Regions from separate parts of the Brevibacillus sp. NPDC003359 genome, predicted to be linked through region 4. Evidence: riboswitches for the same ligand, from Rfam matches in the RefSeq annotation. Region 4 holds a riboswitch; each other region holds the start of a gene.

Region 1 (3,415 bases), on a different contig from region 4:
TTTTGTTGCCCTCATATTACGATAAAAATATGAAGATTTTGTGTTGTTCATCCCCAATCCGTCCAAAATAGATGGTAAAGTGTAAATATTCCTGCAATATAATGGCAACTCGGACTTTTGAAAAGGAGGAGTATTTACATGCAAGCAACACAGCCAATCTATTTAGGGGAACGCATCCATTTAATAGACGGTTTCGATATGGGCTGGGCGGAACGTACGGGGACATATGTGATCGCGGAAGACGAGCTCACATTGGTAGAAACAGGGCCAAGCCCCTCCGTTCCTTATATCAAGGCCGGTCTCGCCAAGCTCGGTTATACGACGGAACAAGTAAAATACATCATCGTGACGCACATTCACTTGGATCATGCGGGAGGAGCCGGACTGTTTCTGAAGGATTGCCCGAATGCAAAGGTCGTTGTCCATCCAAAAGGTGCACGACATCTCGTAGATCCGAGTCGACTGATTACAGGGGCGAGAGCCGTTTATCATGATGATTTTGATCGTTTGTTTGATCCGATTGAGGCTGTTCCCAAAGATCGGATTTTGATTCGCGGGGATGGAGATACACTAAAGATCGGAGAGAATTGCGTGTTGGAGTTTCTGGATTCGCCAGGTCACGCCAATCATCACTTCAGCATCTATGATCCAGTAAGCCGTGGCATGTTCACAGGTGATACGGCAGGCGTTCTCTATCCACAGCTTAAAAAGGATGGCATACACCTCGTGCTACCATCGACTTCCCCGAATCAGTTTGACCCGGAGGCCGTGTTAGCTTCTCTAAGACGTTATGAAGCTCGCAAGCTGAGTCGCATTTACTTTGGTCATTTTGGGATGTCAGAGCAGGTAGATGACGCGTACCGCCAATTACATGAGTGGCTCCCCGTGTTTGTAGCGGAAGGAAAGTCAGCGCTTGCTGCTGGACAAACATACGATGAGCTGTCTCATAAGTTATTTGAACGAGTCGCTGATCATCTACAGTCACAAGGCATCAACAGTGATCACGATGTTTTCGAAGTGCTCAAGCTCGATTTGCAAGTATGCTCCATGGGCATTCTAGATTATTTGCAGAAACGAGGGAAATAAGCGTTACAATTGCCTGAACCTTTTGTTCAGGCGTTTTTCATTTTTAGGAAGCAAGATGGCGTTCACAGAGTGTTTGTCATTCTTTTTTCATCCAAGGAGTGCTATGATGTAGGATGAGTCATGGACTGTAACAATTTCAAACGTAACAGCAAACAGGTGCCTCGTCTTTATACCAGAAGACCGGGTGAAAAGGGAAGTCGGTGAAAATCCGACGCGGTCCCGCCACTGTAAAGCGGTTTATTCCTCAGCCGTAAGCCAGGAGACCTGCCTGTTTGTTTTAGTGCCTGTTGCCTTCGCGGAAAGGATCGGCCTATTTCAGGAAGCAGACCATTAAGTCTGTTTGCCCTGAAGTGCCGACCCTTTGATTTCCGAACGGAAGCAAGGGTCGATTTTTTTATGGGAAATGACAGTCAATCAGACATGCAGAAAGGAAGTTTACTATATGAAACGTTCATTGCGATTCATGATCCCACTATTGGTTGCAGCGAGTCTCGCAGGTTGTGCGGGTAACAGTCAACCGGCACCAGGTGGGCAAACAAGCGCACCGCAAGAGAACGCGGCCGTGCAGCCTGCCAAACAAACAACGTATCCATTGACCGTCACGGATGCGACAGGAAAAGAAGTGACCTTTGCAAAAGCCCCTGAGCGAATCGTCTCGACATCACCTGCCGAGACAGAGATTTTGTTCGCCTTAGGCTTGGCAGAACGGATCGTAGCGGTTTCAGATTATGACGATTATCCAGATGCGGCGAAGGCGAAACCAAAAATTGGCGGAGTCGTCAAACCGAATGAAGAAGCCATTCTCGCTCAGACTCCAGATATGGTCATCGGCGGGATTTCGATGGAGAAGCCAGTCGCAGACAAACTAAAATCTCTCGGAATGCCTGTCTATATTACCCATCCGACAAAGATGGATGACATCCTGAACAACATTTTGGCGATGGGAGTTATTACCAACAAGCAAGAACAAGCCGAAAAAGTCGTGGCGCAAATGAAGAAAGACATCGCGTACGTTCAAGAAGCAGTGAAAAATGTAAAACCGGAAGAGAAGAAAAAGGTATACTTGGAATTTTCCCCAGGCTGGACAGTCGGTAAAGGCGAGTTCATGGATGAGCTCATCACACTGGCTGGAGCGACAAACATTGCGTCTGACACCGAGGGCTGGAATCCGATCAGTGAGGAAAAGATTTTGCAAAACGACCCAGACGTCATTTTGTACGCGAGCGGCATTACCGATGAAAAGACTGGCGTCAAGCTGGAGGATATGATCGCGAATCGCAATGGCTGGGATAAGATGAAGGCGATCCGTGAGAAACAAATCTTTGGCATGGACCAAAATATTCTTTCCCGTCCTGGTCCGCGTATTACACAAGGCTTGATCGAAGTTGCCAAGGCGATTTACCCTGACTTGGTGAAATAAAATGAAGAAGAGATTGTTCGTATGGGGAGGAGTAAGCTGTCTCGTCCTTCTGGCATCGATAGTCATCAGTATCTCGATGGGAGCGGCACACCTACCCATTTCGCAAGTATGGCTCATCCTGCTCCATCAGATCCCGGGTTTGTCTGAGTGGATCACAGTAACGTGGCCGGAGTCTTCTGAGCAAATTGTTATGAAGGTTCGTTTTCCACGCGTTGTATTGGCTGTCTTGATTGGTGCCTGCTTGTCACTTGCGGGAGCGGGCTTTCAGGGAGTTTTGCGCAATCCACTAGCAGATCCTTTTACGATGGGCGTGGCATCGGGTTCTGCTGTCGGGGCAGCCTTCTTGATCCTTTTTGGCTTGCAAATCACCTTTTTGGGTGCATGGAGCACGCCTGTCGTCGCTTTTCTTACCGGACTGCTCAGTTTATGGATCGTACTGGGCCTCGCGAACACGCAAGGAAAGCTACAAACGGAGACCTTAATTTTGTCTGGTGTAGTGGTGCAGGCTTTTCTTGGCTCGCTCGTTTCCTTTATGGTGTCGCTATCCGATCAGACCGTGAATGAGATTGTATTCTGGCTTATGGGGAGTCTGTCATTTCGCGGTTGGGCCTTCACGTATGTTTTGATTCCGTACTTGGTCATAGGGGGAACGGTGCTCGTGAGCTATGCGCGCTCCTTGAACCTATTTGCTTTGGGGGAGCGGCAGGCTGCGCATCTCGGCGTCCATGTTGATCGAACGAAGCTGGTGGTTCTGGTTGTCTCGACCCTCCTGACTGCAGCGGCGGTTTCTATCGCGGGAATTATCGGGTTCGTTGGTCTGGTGGTACCGCATCTCGTCCGATTGCTGGTTGGTCCTGACTACCGTATTTTACTGCCGATGGCTGCGATCTGCGGCGGTATTTATGTGCT
Region 2 (3,415 bases), on a different contig from region 4:
GTCATTGATCAATTCAAAGTGATTGATCTGATTGCCGAAATTCAAGAGCACATCGATCAAGGAATCTCGACCGTGTTGCACGTGAATAGCAATATCTCAACTAGAGAACTGGCTCGCTATTACATTTACGCAGCGAAAAAAGGTCTGAAGTCGCTCTACTATACGCGTACGAAGCATTTGACTGTAGAAGAGTGCATTAGCTGCGCAGTTTAGGGAAATCGATTCTTCAAAGGAACAGCATCAAGCAAAAAGAGAAGAGGAACGCCATATGAAAGCAGTCAATTGGAACAGGCCGGACGACGATTTTACGATGACGTTTTGGAATCAAAACATCATGCAGTTCTGGACGGATGATGAGATTCCCCTGTCAGATGACAAGATGTCCTGGATGGAGCTCAGTGCAACTGAACGGGATACGTATAAAAAAGTATTGGGCGGCCTCACCTTGCTGGACACGATTCAGGGTGGGGTAGGGATGCCGAAGATCATGGAGCATGTCGATGGACTACAAAGAAAAGCGGTTCTCGCCTTCATGGGCATGATGGAGCAAATCCATGCCAAATCGTACAGCAGTATTTTTACCACGCTGGCATCGACTGAAGAGATTGATGGTATTTTTTCGTGGGTAGAAAACAATCCCCATCTGCAAAAGAAAGCGGCCCTCATCTCTAAACGCTATCAGGAAATCGAGAAACCGAAAGACTTGTATATGGCGATGGTAGCGTCCGTCTTCCTGGAAAGCTATCTGTTTTACAGCGGCTTCTTCTATCCGCTCTATTTGGCTGGTCAAGGCAAGATGACAAGTAGCGGGGAAATCATCGACCTGATTGTTCGCGACGAGAGCATTCATGGACTCTATGTCGGCGTTCTCGCCCAAGAAGTATATCAGAGTCTGACTGTGGTAGAGCAGACCGCAGCAAAAGAGGAGCTGTATGCCCTTTTGCATGAGCTGCAAGAAAATGAAGAGGCCTATACGACTTCGTTATATACGCAAGTCGGATTAGCTGACGAGGTACATGCCTACGTGCGCTACAACGCGAACAAGGCGTTGATGAATCTGGGTCTCGATCCGCTTTTCCCGGAGGAAGATGTGAATCCGATCGTACTGAACGGCATTCGCACACAGACGAAGCAGCACGACTTCTTCTCGAAAAAAGGAAATGGCTATGTCCGCACTTTGAACGTAGAGCCATTGACGGATGACGATTTTCGTTTTTAGTATGACAAAAATTGGATTCTGTGTTACTGTATGAAAAGAATGTTGCCTTGCTAGTTTTTAGGGGCATTTCACATAACCTTACAACTTCATAGGAGTGGGAACAGGTTCTTTGGTCAGGAAGAATGGCCAAGGATGAAAAGGGAAGTCGGTGAGAATCCGACACGGTCCCGCCACTGTATGAGGGGAGTCAGCACATTTATCGCCACTGATCCAAACGGATTGGGAAGGCATGTGCAGATGATGATCCCAAAGTCAGGAGACCTGCCTGTTTCGACGACACTGCTTAACCTACGGGAGATAGGGAGGTGTTAGGATGCTGTGATCTCAGTGCTTATTTGGCATTTCTAACGTTCTTTTTGATCGTTGGAGATGCCTTTTTTATTGGGCGGATTCAAGACAAGATCGAATAAAGAATGGAGAGGAAGCTCATGAAAAGCAGCAATTTGGGATATCCACGGATCGGGGAGAACCGTGAGTGGAAAAAGGCATTGGAAGCATTTTGGGCAGGCGCCACCGATGAGGAGAGCCTCGTTCAGCAAATGGAGCAAATTCGTCTCCAAAACCTGTTGCGTCAGCAGGAAAAAGGGGGTGAACTGATCCCTGTGGGTGACTTTACGTACTACGATCACATGCTGGATATGGCTGTGATGTTTGGAATGGTCCCCCAGCGTTATGAATACGAGGGAGGCCCGGTTTCCTTACGCACTTACTTTGCTATGGCTCGCGGTTCGAAGGAAGCGGTAGCCAGCGAAATGACGAAATGGTTTAACACGAACTATCATTATATCGTTCCGGAGTTCGGTGAACGACAACCAGCCATAACGGAAAACAAGCCTCTCCAGGCATATTTGGAGGCCAAAGAAAAGCTCGGCATCATCGGAAAGCCTGTCATGGTAGGCCCGTATACGTTTGTCAAATTGTCCAAAGGATATGAGAAAAACGAATTTGAGTGCGTCATGGATCAACTTGTTCCACTCTACATAGATGTTCTCCGGGAGTTGGAGCTGCATGGCGTGGAATGGGTGCAAATCGATGAGCCTGCATTTGTACGGGATGTCTCGGACCATGATCGCGCCATCATCAAACGTATCTATGCGCAAATCGGTCAAGCACTACCGCATCTACAGTGCATGCTGCAAACCTATTTTGAAGCGGTGGATTGGTACGAGGAGCTGGTTTCCTTACCGGTAAAAGGAATCGGTCTAGATTTTGTACACGGAGCGAAGCGCAATCTGGCCAATCTGAAAACACAAGGGTTTCCAGCAGACAAGATTCTCGCGGCGGGAATCATCGACGGTCGAAACATATGGCGTGCGTCTATCGAGGAGAAATGGGAGCTGGTCAAAGAATTAACTGAGATCGTACCACTCGAAAAGCTGTGGCTGCAACCGTCCAGTAGTTTGTTGCATGTACCTGTATCGGTTGAAGCAGAGAGCGACTTGCCAGAGGAAGTCATGCCTGCATTGGCGTTTGCCGACGAAAAGCTGGGGGAAGTACAGTTCTTAGTCCAAGGATTCCGATATGGAAAATATGTGATTTCAAAAGAGATCGCCCAAAATGAAGCGAACTTGCTCAAGGTGGCACTCTCCCCAGCAAGGAATCGGCAGGAAGTGAAGAAGACTTTACGTCAACTGGCTGCTGAAAAACCTGAAAGAAGTGTTCCTTATCTCGAACGTCGAGAGATTCAACAAAAGATGTGGAAGCTACCACTATTGCCAACGACTACAATCGGAAGCTTCCCACAGACGGCGGAGGTTCGCCACGCCCGACAACAGTTTAAAAAAGGTAACTGGACAGTGGAGCAATACGATGCTTTCATTCAGGCGCAAATCAAGGAATGGATTGATATACAAGAAGAGCTTGGTCTGGATGTGCTCGTCCATGGGGAGTTCGAACGAACCGATATGGTGGAATATTTTGGCGAAAAGCTCGATGGCTTTTTGTTCACGAAAAACGGCTGGGTGCAGTCGTATGGCTCGCGTTGCGTGAAGCCACCTATTATTTACGGAGATGTGGAGTTTGTGGCACCGATGACGGTCAAGGAAAGTGTGTATGCAAAATCATTGACCGCCAAACCAATGAAGGGTATGTTAACTGGCCCAGCAACGATTCTGAATTGGTCGTTTGCTCGAGTCGATGTCTCCAGACAAGAAGTGTGCGAACAAATCGCGTTGGCATTACGAAAAGAAGTAGAAG
Region 3 (3,415 bases), on a different contig from region 4:
AGTGGAGTGACAGCGGTTCCGCTGGAGGAAAGTCCTTTTACCAACGGTGGAAAAGGCAATACGATCTACCGAATCTACTATACGAAGGATGGGCAAACGTTGACGGCTTGGTATCGTGCTGATAACGAATCCTCCATTAAGAAAGAGCCGGAAGCATGGATTCTGCCGTAAAACAAGGATAAACCTGACTGGGAGAGTGAAGGCATCACATGACCCAACACGATGGACTGCGTGAACTGGCTGAACTGATTCGAAGACTCGAGTCAGAGCTAGCGGGTGCACAATTAAGTATTCTTGCTCATGAAAATAAAGAGGCAATCGCAACACTGCTAGTGGAAGGACTCGGGACGAAGGTTTCTGTCCAACATAGCTCCGGCGAATATGCGAATCATTTGGCGGTTTTGCGGGTAGGACCGAACAAGTACACCTTTGCGCAAGACTGGAGAGAAGTGTACATCAGTGAAATCAATTACTGCGCGTGTCGCATACCTCCAGGGGCTCATGGATTGTTGGTCCACCATATCGATTATCCGGGCGTGATTTATGATGTCTCACGAAAATTGGCCGATCATCAAATCAATGTATCTAAGTTGAATGTATCGCGCGAGCAAAAAGGGAAGAATGCCCTGCTTATCTCTGTGACCGATGAAGAGATTACACCGACGATTGTATCTGCCATCGAAGAGCTACCCAAAATCACCAAAGTGCTATCTCTACAGTAAGCGAATCATGATAAACAAAAACTGCCCGTTTTTAGCGGGCAGTTTTTTTCGTAGCGAATGTAAGTCCTTGGCTAATTAAGACTGGCAAAACGGACGAATGATTTTCGTCGGCAAATTCTTTAAAGGAAGCTTTGATTTGACCGTTGCCCATGGAGGACAATCGTTCGACCATCGCCAGAGATTTTTCTTTGACAAAGAATCGGCCATCGTTTTCCAATTCCCCAATGGTGAGAAGCGCATGGACGTCGAGGTCATCGGTCAGCAGGGTCGGTAATTGACTCTCCTTCGCAAGCAGTACGCTCTCATTCCAGTGGATGGAAGGACTGCCCGCAATATACCGTTGAAAAGCATGTGGTCTCGACAAAAGTACATGCAAGACAAACAAGCCACCTAGCGAATGGCCAAAAATCGCTTGCTGTGTCCGATCGATGGGGAAGTCGTTTTCGATGCTAGGCTTGAGCTCCTCCTCCAAAAAGGCGAGGAACTGCTCTGCTCCTCCCATCTGAGGCCACTCCGCCCCTCTTGGGTTGCCAGGTAGCTCCGAGGTGGGAACCTCATACGTGTAATCAAAGAAACGGGCAGGATGGAACGGCCCGTCTGTTGGATATCCAATCCCGACGACGATAGCAGGATACACGCCGGTTCGTTCAGGGCCGCGTGATTGTATCCGTATCGCTTCTGTCATAGTTGCAAAAAGAGAATTGCCATCTAACAAATATATGACGGGAAAGCCTGATTCCGGAGGGGAATCGGCAGGTATACTTACGAAAATGTGATAGTCACGCTCTTGATACGTCATGATTTTACTGTACGATCGAGGAATGACAACAGGTTGATAGTCAGTGCTTTTCATGAGGGCTACACTCCAATCTCTCCATGGCTAACCAACACGCACAAAATCTATTATATGGACGAAAACCAGAGATTGGCAATAGCCGAAAAACGAGAATAGTTAGTTTTCGAAAAGAGCGCATACTGAGCTTGACTCCTACGATATATTGAGGTAAAGTAAGTTTTACCAACTACATATTGATGCGGTAAGGTGTTTACCAGCCAGATTTGGTAGACTTAATAGGGAAGTCGGTGTGAATCCGACGCGGTCCCGCCACTGTAATGAGAGAGTTCCATTTGCGAATAATGCCACTGATCATGAAGGATCGGGAAGGTGAAAATGGAGCGATGATCCAGAGCCAGGAGACCTGCCTAACCGCTTACACTGTTTAACCTACGGGAGATAGGGAAGTGTTCGAGCGCTCAATTCGCATTGGCGAATTGCTAGATGGAAGTCATCACGCGCATTCGGCATGTAAACGTCGGATGCGCTTTTACTTTGGCTAAATATCATACATACAGAGTAAAAATAGCAGGATAGGATGAGGGACATGTTAATCGCTTATGATTCAAAAACAGGAAACGTCCGAAGATTCGTCAACAAAATTAATTTGCCACATGTGGAAATTGATCAAGATATGGTGTTGGACGAGCCATTCATTTTGATTACGTACACGACGGGATTCGGACAAGTGCCGGAGACGGTGGCGACTTTCCTGAAGCGAAATCATGTCCATCTGCGCGGGGTATCCGCCAGCGGGAACCGCAACTGGGGAGCTAGCTTTGCCAAAAGTGCGGATACGATCGCGAGCGAATATGGTGTTCCGGTGATTTCTAAATTTGAACTGTCCGGTACCGGCCGGGATGTGGAACAATTTACGAGTGGGGTGGCAGCAATTGCGGCATATTGAATTGAACAACGAACTGATGCAGCGTGGCAACGACGGATTTTACCAACTGGAAAAGGATCGGGAAGCGGTTGCGGTCTTCATGGAAGAAGTGCAGTCCAACACGATGACCTTTGGCAGTGTCAAAGAACGAATGGACTATTTGATCGAGAATGATTTCTATGAAAACGTCTATGAAACTTACACTGTTGAACAGGTCGATGAAGTTTTCCGTTTGGCCTATGACGCTGATTTTCAATTTGCTTCGTACATGGCTATCTCCAAATTTTATAAAGATTACGCCTTGAAAACGAACGATAAATCAATGTATTTGGAGCAGTATCCAGACCGGGTGGCCGTAGTGGCACTGTCCCTTGGACAAGGTAACTTTGAGCTCGCTAAGCGTTTAACGGTTTCCATGATGGATCAACGCTTGCAGCCGGCTACACCAACGTTCCTGAACGCAGGTAAAAGCCGCCGTGGAGAAATGGTCTCCTGCTTCCTGCTCGAAATGGATGATTCCCTGAACTCTATCAACTTTATTTTGGGAACTTGTATGCAGCTATCCAAAATTGGCGGCGGTGTAGCTGTGAACCTGTCCAAGCTTCGCGGACGAGGAGAGCCGATTAAAGGCGTCGAGGGCGCAGCAAAAGGTGTCATGCCAGTTCTCAAGCTGTTGGAAGATGCGTTTTCCTACGCGGATCAAATGGGACAACGCAAAGGCTCAGGTGCAGCGTACTACAACATCTTCGGCTGGGATATCAACGAGTTTCTCGATTGCAAAAAAATCAATGCAGATGAAAAAGCACGCATCAAAACGTTGTCCATCGGCCTGATCGTACCAAACGTTTTCTACAAGCTGGCTGAGGAAAATAAGCCATTGACTGTGTTTGCTCCGTACTCCGTGTACAAAGAATACGGCGTGCATCTGGATGATATGGACCTCGATGACATGTACGAGGAGCTCTTGGCAAA
Region 4 (3,415 bases):
GGGTCTCGTTATTCCTGCTGAGGGAAAACCTTCCTTAATTGTACCTGCTCTTGATCGTGAGGCAGCAGCAGAGGCTTCGTTCGTTCAAGATATCCATACACATACCGATATCCAAAACCCGTATGAAATCCTCAAGCAAGTGTTGCCAGCCAACTTGACGAAGCTCGGCATTGAAAAAAGTCATATGACTGTCGAGCGCTATGAAGCACTTGGACAAGTTGTTCTGGCGTCGAGCTATGTGGATGTAGAAGAGCCGCTGCGTGAAATGCGTTTGATTAAATCTGCAGATGAAGTAGATCGTTTGAAGCACGCCGTTCAATTGGTCGAGGATTCCTTGCGGGAGACGTTGAAAAAAGTTAAGACAGGCATGACCGAGACAGAGATCGTAGCTGAGCTGGAATTCCAGATGAAGCGCTTGGGTGCGGAAGGTCCATCCTTTACGTCCATGGTATTGGCAGGGGAGAAGTCGGCACTGCCACACGGAAAACCAGGAACGCGCCAGGTTCAAGAAGGCGACTTGCTTTTGTTTGATATCGGAGTAGCAGCGAACGGATATGTATCCGATATTACTCGTACCTTTGCTGTAGGCGAGATTAGTGCCCAGCTTCAAGAAATTTACGAGACGGTATTGGCTGCCAATGAAGCGGCAATTGCTGAGATTCGTCCAGGTGTGACTTTTGCGCATTTGGATAAAACCGCTCGCGATGTCATTACTGCAAAAGGTTACGGTGAATACTTCATGCACCGTCTTGGGCATGGACTTGGCATGGATGTCCATGAATATCCATCTGTTCACAGCCAGAACCAAGAAGTGCTTCGTCCAGGGATGGTCTTTACGATCGAGCCGGGAATCTATCTGCCAGGTATTGGCGGCGTACGGATTGAAGACGATGTATTGGTTACAGAAACGGGCGTTGAAATCTTGACGCAGTTCCCGAAAAAACTGACTTCTATCAACTGATGGATGAATCGCAACAATTGAATAAGTATCGAATGGTGCTAGATGGCATATGCCATCAGCTTAAAAGGGAAGTCCGGTGAGAAACCGGCGCGGTCCCGCCACTGTAACGAGGAGCGCCTAGCGAATAGCCACTGTTTTTTGCGAGACAAAAAATGGGAAGGTAGCTGGGGGTGTTGATCCGTAAGCCAGGAGACCTGCCATGCGATCATATACAATCGACCCACGAGGATGGGGCAGATGTGGAAGCAGTCTATGAAAGGGCGCCCTTGTGCCTGCACATAGCTGTGTCTATGTTTGTCGTGCACCTCCCGATTGAGTATGGGGGGGTGCTTTTTTTGTGGGAGCATTTGGGATCACGTCATCATTACATACAGAAAAGGGGATTACAGATGTTTATGACAAACAGAAAAAACATAGTAATGAAAGGACTAGGTTTCGGCATCATGACAGCTGCTATGCTTTTGGTTTCGGCATGCGGCTCCACTACGACAACACAGGCTCCAGTCAAAACAGAACAAACAGCTGCACCAACAGCAGAGAGTAATCCTGTAACGCTCGTCAATAATGGCATCGATATGACTTATCCAACAGCACCTGAGCGTGCAGTGACATTGAACCAACACGTCACCGAAATTATGCTGGCATTGGGCCTCGCTGATAAAATGGTCGGAACCGCTTACCTAGACGATAAAATTCTTCCGGAGTTGAAAGCAGATTACGATAAGGTTCCGGTACTGTCTGACAAGTATCCAACCAAAGAAGTGTTGATGGCAGCGAACCCAGACTTCGTGTACGCTGGATGGAAAAGCGGATTCGGTGAAAAGGGCGTAGGATCGATGCAGGATTTGGAAAAGGTCGGCATCAAATCGTATCTGCAAGCGTCATCTACGATGCCTGGCCCGACAATTGACGATGTATTTGCGGACATTACGAACATTGGACGCATTTTCCGTGTGGAAGACAAAGCCAATGATTTGATCAACAAAATGAAGAGTGAAATGGATCAAACCATTAGTAAAATAGGTAAAGTGGACAAGCCGCTCAAGGTGTTCGTGTACGACAATGGGGAAGATAAACCATTTACAGCAGCAAACAATTACATGACGTCCTTAATCAAAACAGCGGGTGGCAAAAATATTTTTGACGACATTCAAAAGGGTTGGGCAGAAGTTAGCTGGGAAGAAGTATTGAGTCGCAATCCAGACGTCATTATTATCGTAGACTACGGTGACAGAACAGTTGATCAAAAACGCAGTTTTCTTTTGAACAAAAAGGAATTGGCAGATATACCGGCTATTAAAAATCAACACCTGATCGTATTGCCATTGTCTGCTGCTTCTGAGGGCGTTCGAGCACCGATTGCGCTGAAAATTTTGGCGGAAGGTCTCTATCCGGATAGCTTCAAATAAAGTACGCCCCTTTAAAGGGAGGGAATGGCACTGCAGCAGATTAAATTACCCTATATCATCATTACTTTACTGATCGGGCTCTTTCTCTCGATTACGTTTGCAATTACATTGGGCTCGGTTGAGATCAGACCGACCACAGTATGGAAAATTGCTTTGTCGAAAATCCCGATGTTCACCGAATGGATTGAGGTAGACTGGTCCAAAGGGGAGCAGACTATCATTTGGGATATCCGCTTTCCGCGTGTGCTCTTGGGAGCGATTGTTGGTGCAGGTCTATCTGTCGTGGGAGTAGCGATCCAGTCCTTGGTACGCAACTCCCTGGCTGACCCGTACGTGTTAGGTGTATCTTCAGGTGCTTCGGTTGGAGCTACCTCGGTCATTATATTCGGTGCATTTAGTATGTACGGGCAGTACGCGCTATCCTTTGGTGCTTTTACAGGCTCGCTTGTGTCGATTATTCTCATTTTTACGCTATCCCGTATCGGTGGGCAAAATTCAACAGTACGCCTGCTTATGGCTGGAATTGCGATATCTGCGATCTTGTCGGCGCTCACCAGTCTCCTTGTTTTTTCGGCGCCGAATGAACACGGGATTGGTACCGTCCTGTTCTGGTTAAGTGGCAGTCTGGCTGGCGGTAAATGGGAGTATCTGACCATTCCTTCGTTGATTGTGGTTATTTGTCTGATTGTATTAATGGCTCAGTATCGTTCGCTTAATGCGATGCTGATGGGCGAGGAATCAGCAGGGACATTGGGGGTTAATACGGTGCAGTTCCGCAAGTTTCTCCTGGTGATCACGGCCTTGCTGACGGGCGTAATCGTTTCTATCGCGGGATCAATCGGTTTTGTCGGATTAATGATGCCCCATATCGTCCGGGTGATGGTCGGTTCAGATCACCGACGTGTTCTGCCTGTCAGCGCTTTGTTTGGCGCGATATTTCTCATCTGGGTTGATGTAGTCGCCAGGCTCGCATTTGCACCGGAAGAGCTGCCGATTGGTATTTTGACAGCGCTGTGTGGAGGGCCTTTCTTTATCTGGCTGATGT

What was found. Region 4 has a riboswitch for cobalamin ahead of ACFYU8_RS09880 (ABC transporter substrate-binding protein). Riboswitches for the same ligand answer to the same signal wherever they lie in the genome.
Region 1: another riboswitch for cobalamin. It lies ahead of ACFYU8_RS08490 (ABC transporter substrate-binding protein); the one in region 4 lies ahead of ACFYU8_RS09880 (ABC transporter substrate-binding protein).
Region 2: another riboswitch for cobalamin. It lies ahead of metE (5-methyltetrahydropteroyltriglutamate--homocysteine S-methyltransferase); the one in region 4 lies ahead of ACFYU8_RS09880 (ABC transporter substrate-binding protein).
Region 3: another riboswitch for cobalamin. It lies ahead of nrdI (class Ib ribonucleoside-diphosphate reductase assembly flavoprotein NrdI); the one in region 4 lies ahead of ACFYU8_RS09880 (ABC transporter substrate-binding protein).

What each region holds. Positions count from the first base shown of each region.
Region 1 covers NZ_JBIAOR010000001.1:1,809,463-1,812,877, reverse strand. Annotated here, with positions in the region: gene ACFYU8_RS08495 (MBL fold metallo-hydrolase) at 139-1,086, shown strand; cobalamin riboswitch at 1,224-1,372, shown strand; gene ACFYU8_RS08490 (ABC transporter substrate-binding protein) at 1,529-2,506, shown strand; gene ACFYU8_RS08485 (FecCD family ABC transporter permease) at 2,508-3,415, shown strand, end outside.
Region 2 covers NZ_JBIAOR010000001.1:1,052,356-1,055,770, reverse strand. Annotated here, with positions in the region: gene nrdE (class 1b ribonucleoside-diphosphate reductase subunit alpha) at 1-213, shown strand, start outside; gene nrdF (class 1b ribonucleoside-diphosphate reductase subunit beta) at 269-1,219, shown strand; cobalamin riboswitch at 1,305-1,502, shown strand; gene metE (5-methyltetrahydropteroyltriglutamate--homocysteine S-methyltransferase) at 1,648-3,415, shown strand, end outside.
Region 3 covers NZ_JBIAOR010000001.1:1,056,678-1,060,092, reverse strand. Annotated here, with positions in the region: gene ACFYU8_RS04645 (hypothetical protein) at 1-171, shown strand, start outside; gene ACFYU8_RS04640 (ACT domain-containing protein) at 210-722, shown strand; gene ACFYU8_RS04635 (alpha/beta hydrolase) at 754-1,575, opposite strand; cobalamin riboswitch at 1,746-1,943, shown strand; gene nrdI (class Ib ribonucleoside-diphosphate reductase assembly flavoprotein NrdI) at 2,105-2,464, shown strand; gene nrdE (class 1b ribonucleoside-diphosphate reductase subunit alpha) at 2,451-3,415, shown strand, end outside.
Region 4 covers NZ_JBIAOR010000002.1:70,352-73,766, reverse strand. Annotated here, with positions in the region: gene ACFYU8_RS09885 (M24 family metallopeptidase) at 1-961, shown strand, start outside; cobalamin riboswitch at 978-1,177, shown strand; gene ACFYU8_RS09880 (ABC transporter substrate-binding protein) at 1,357-2,370, shown strand; gene ACFYU8_RS09875 (FecCD family ABC transporter permease) at 2,395-3,415, shown strand, end outside.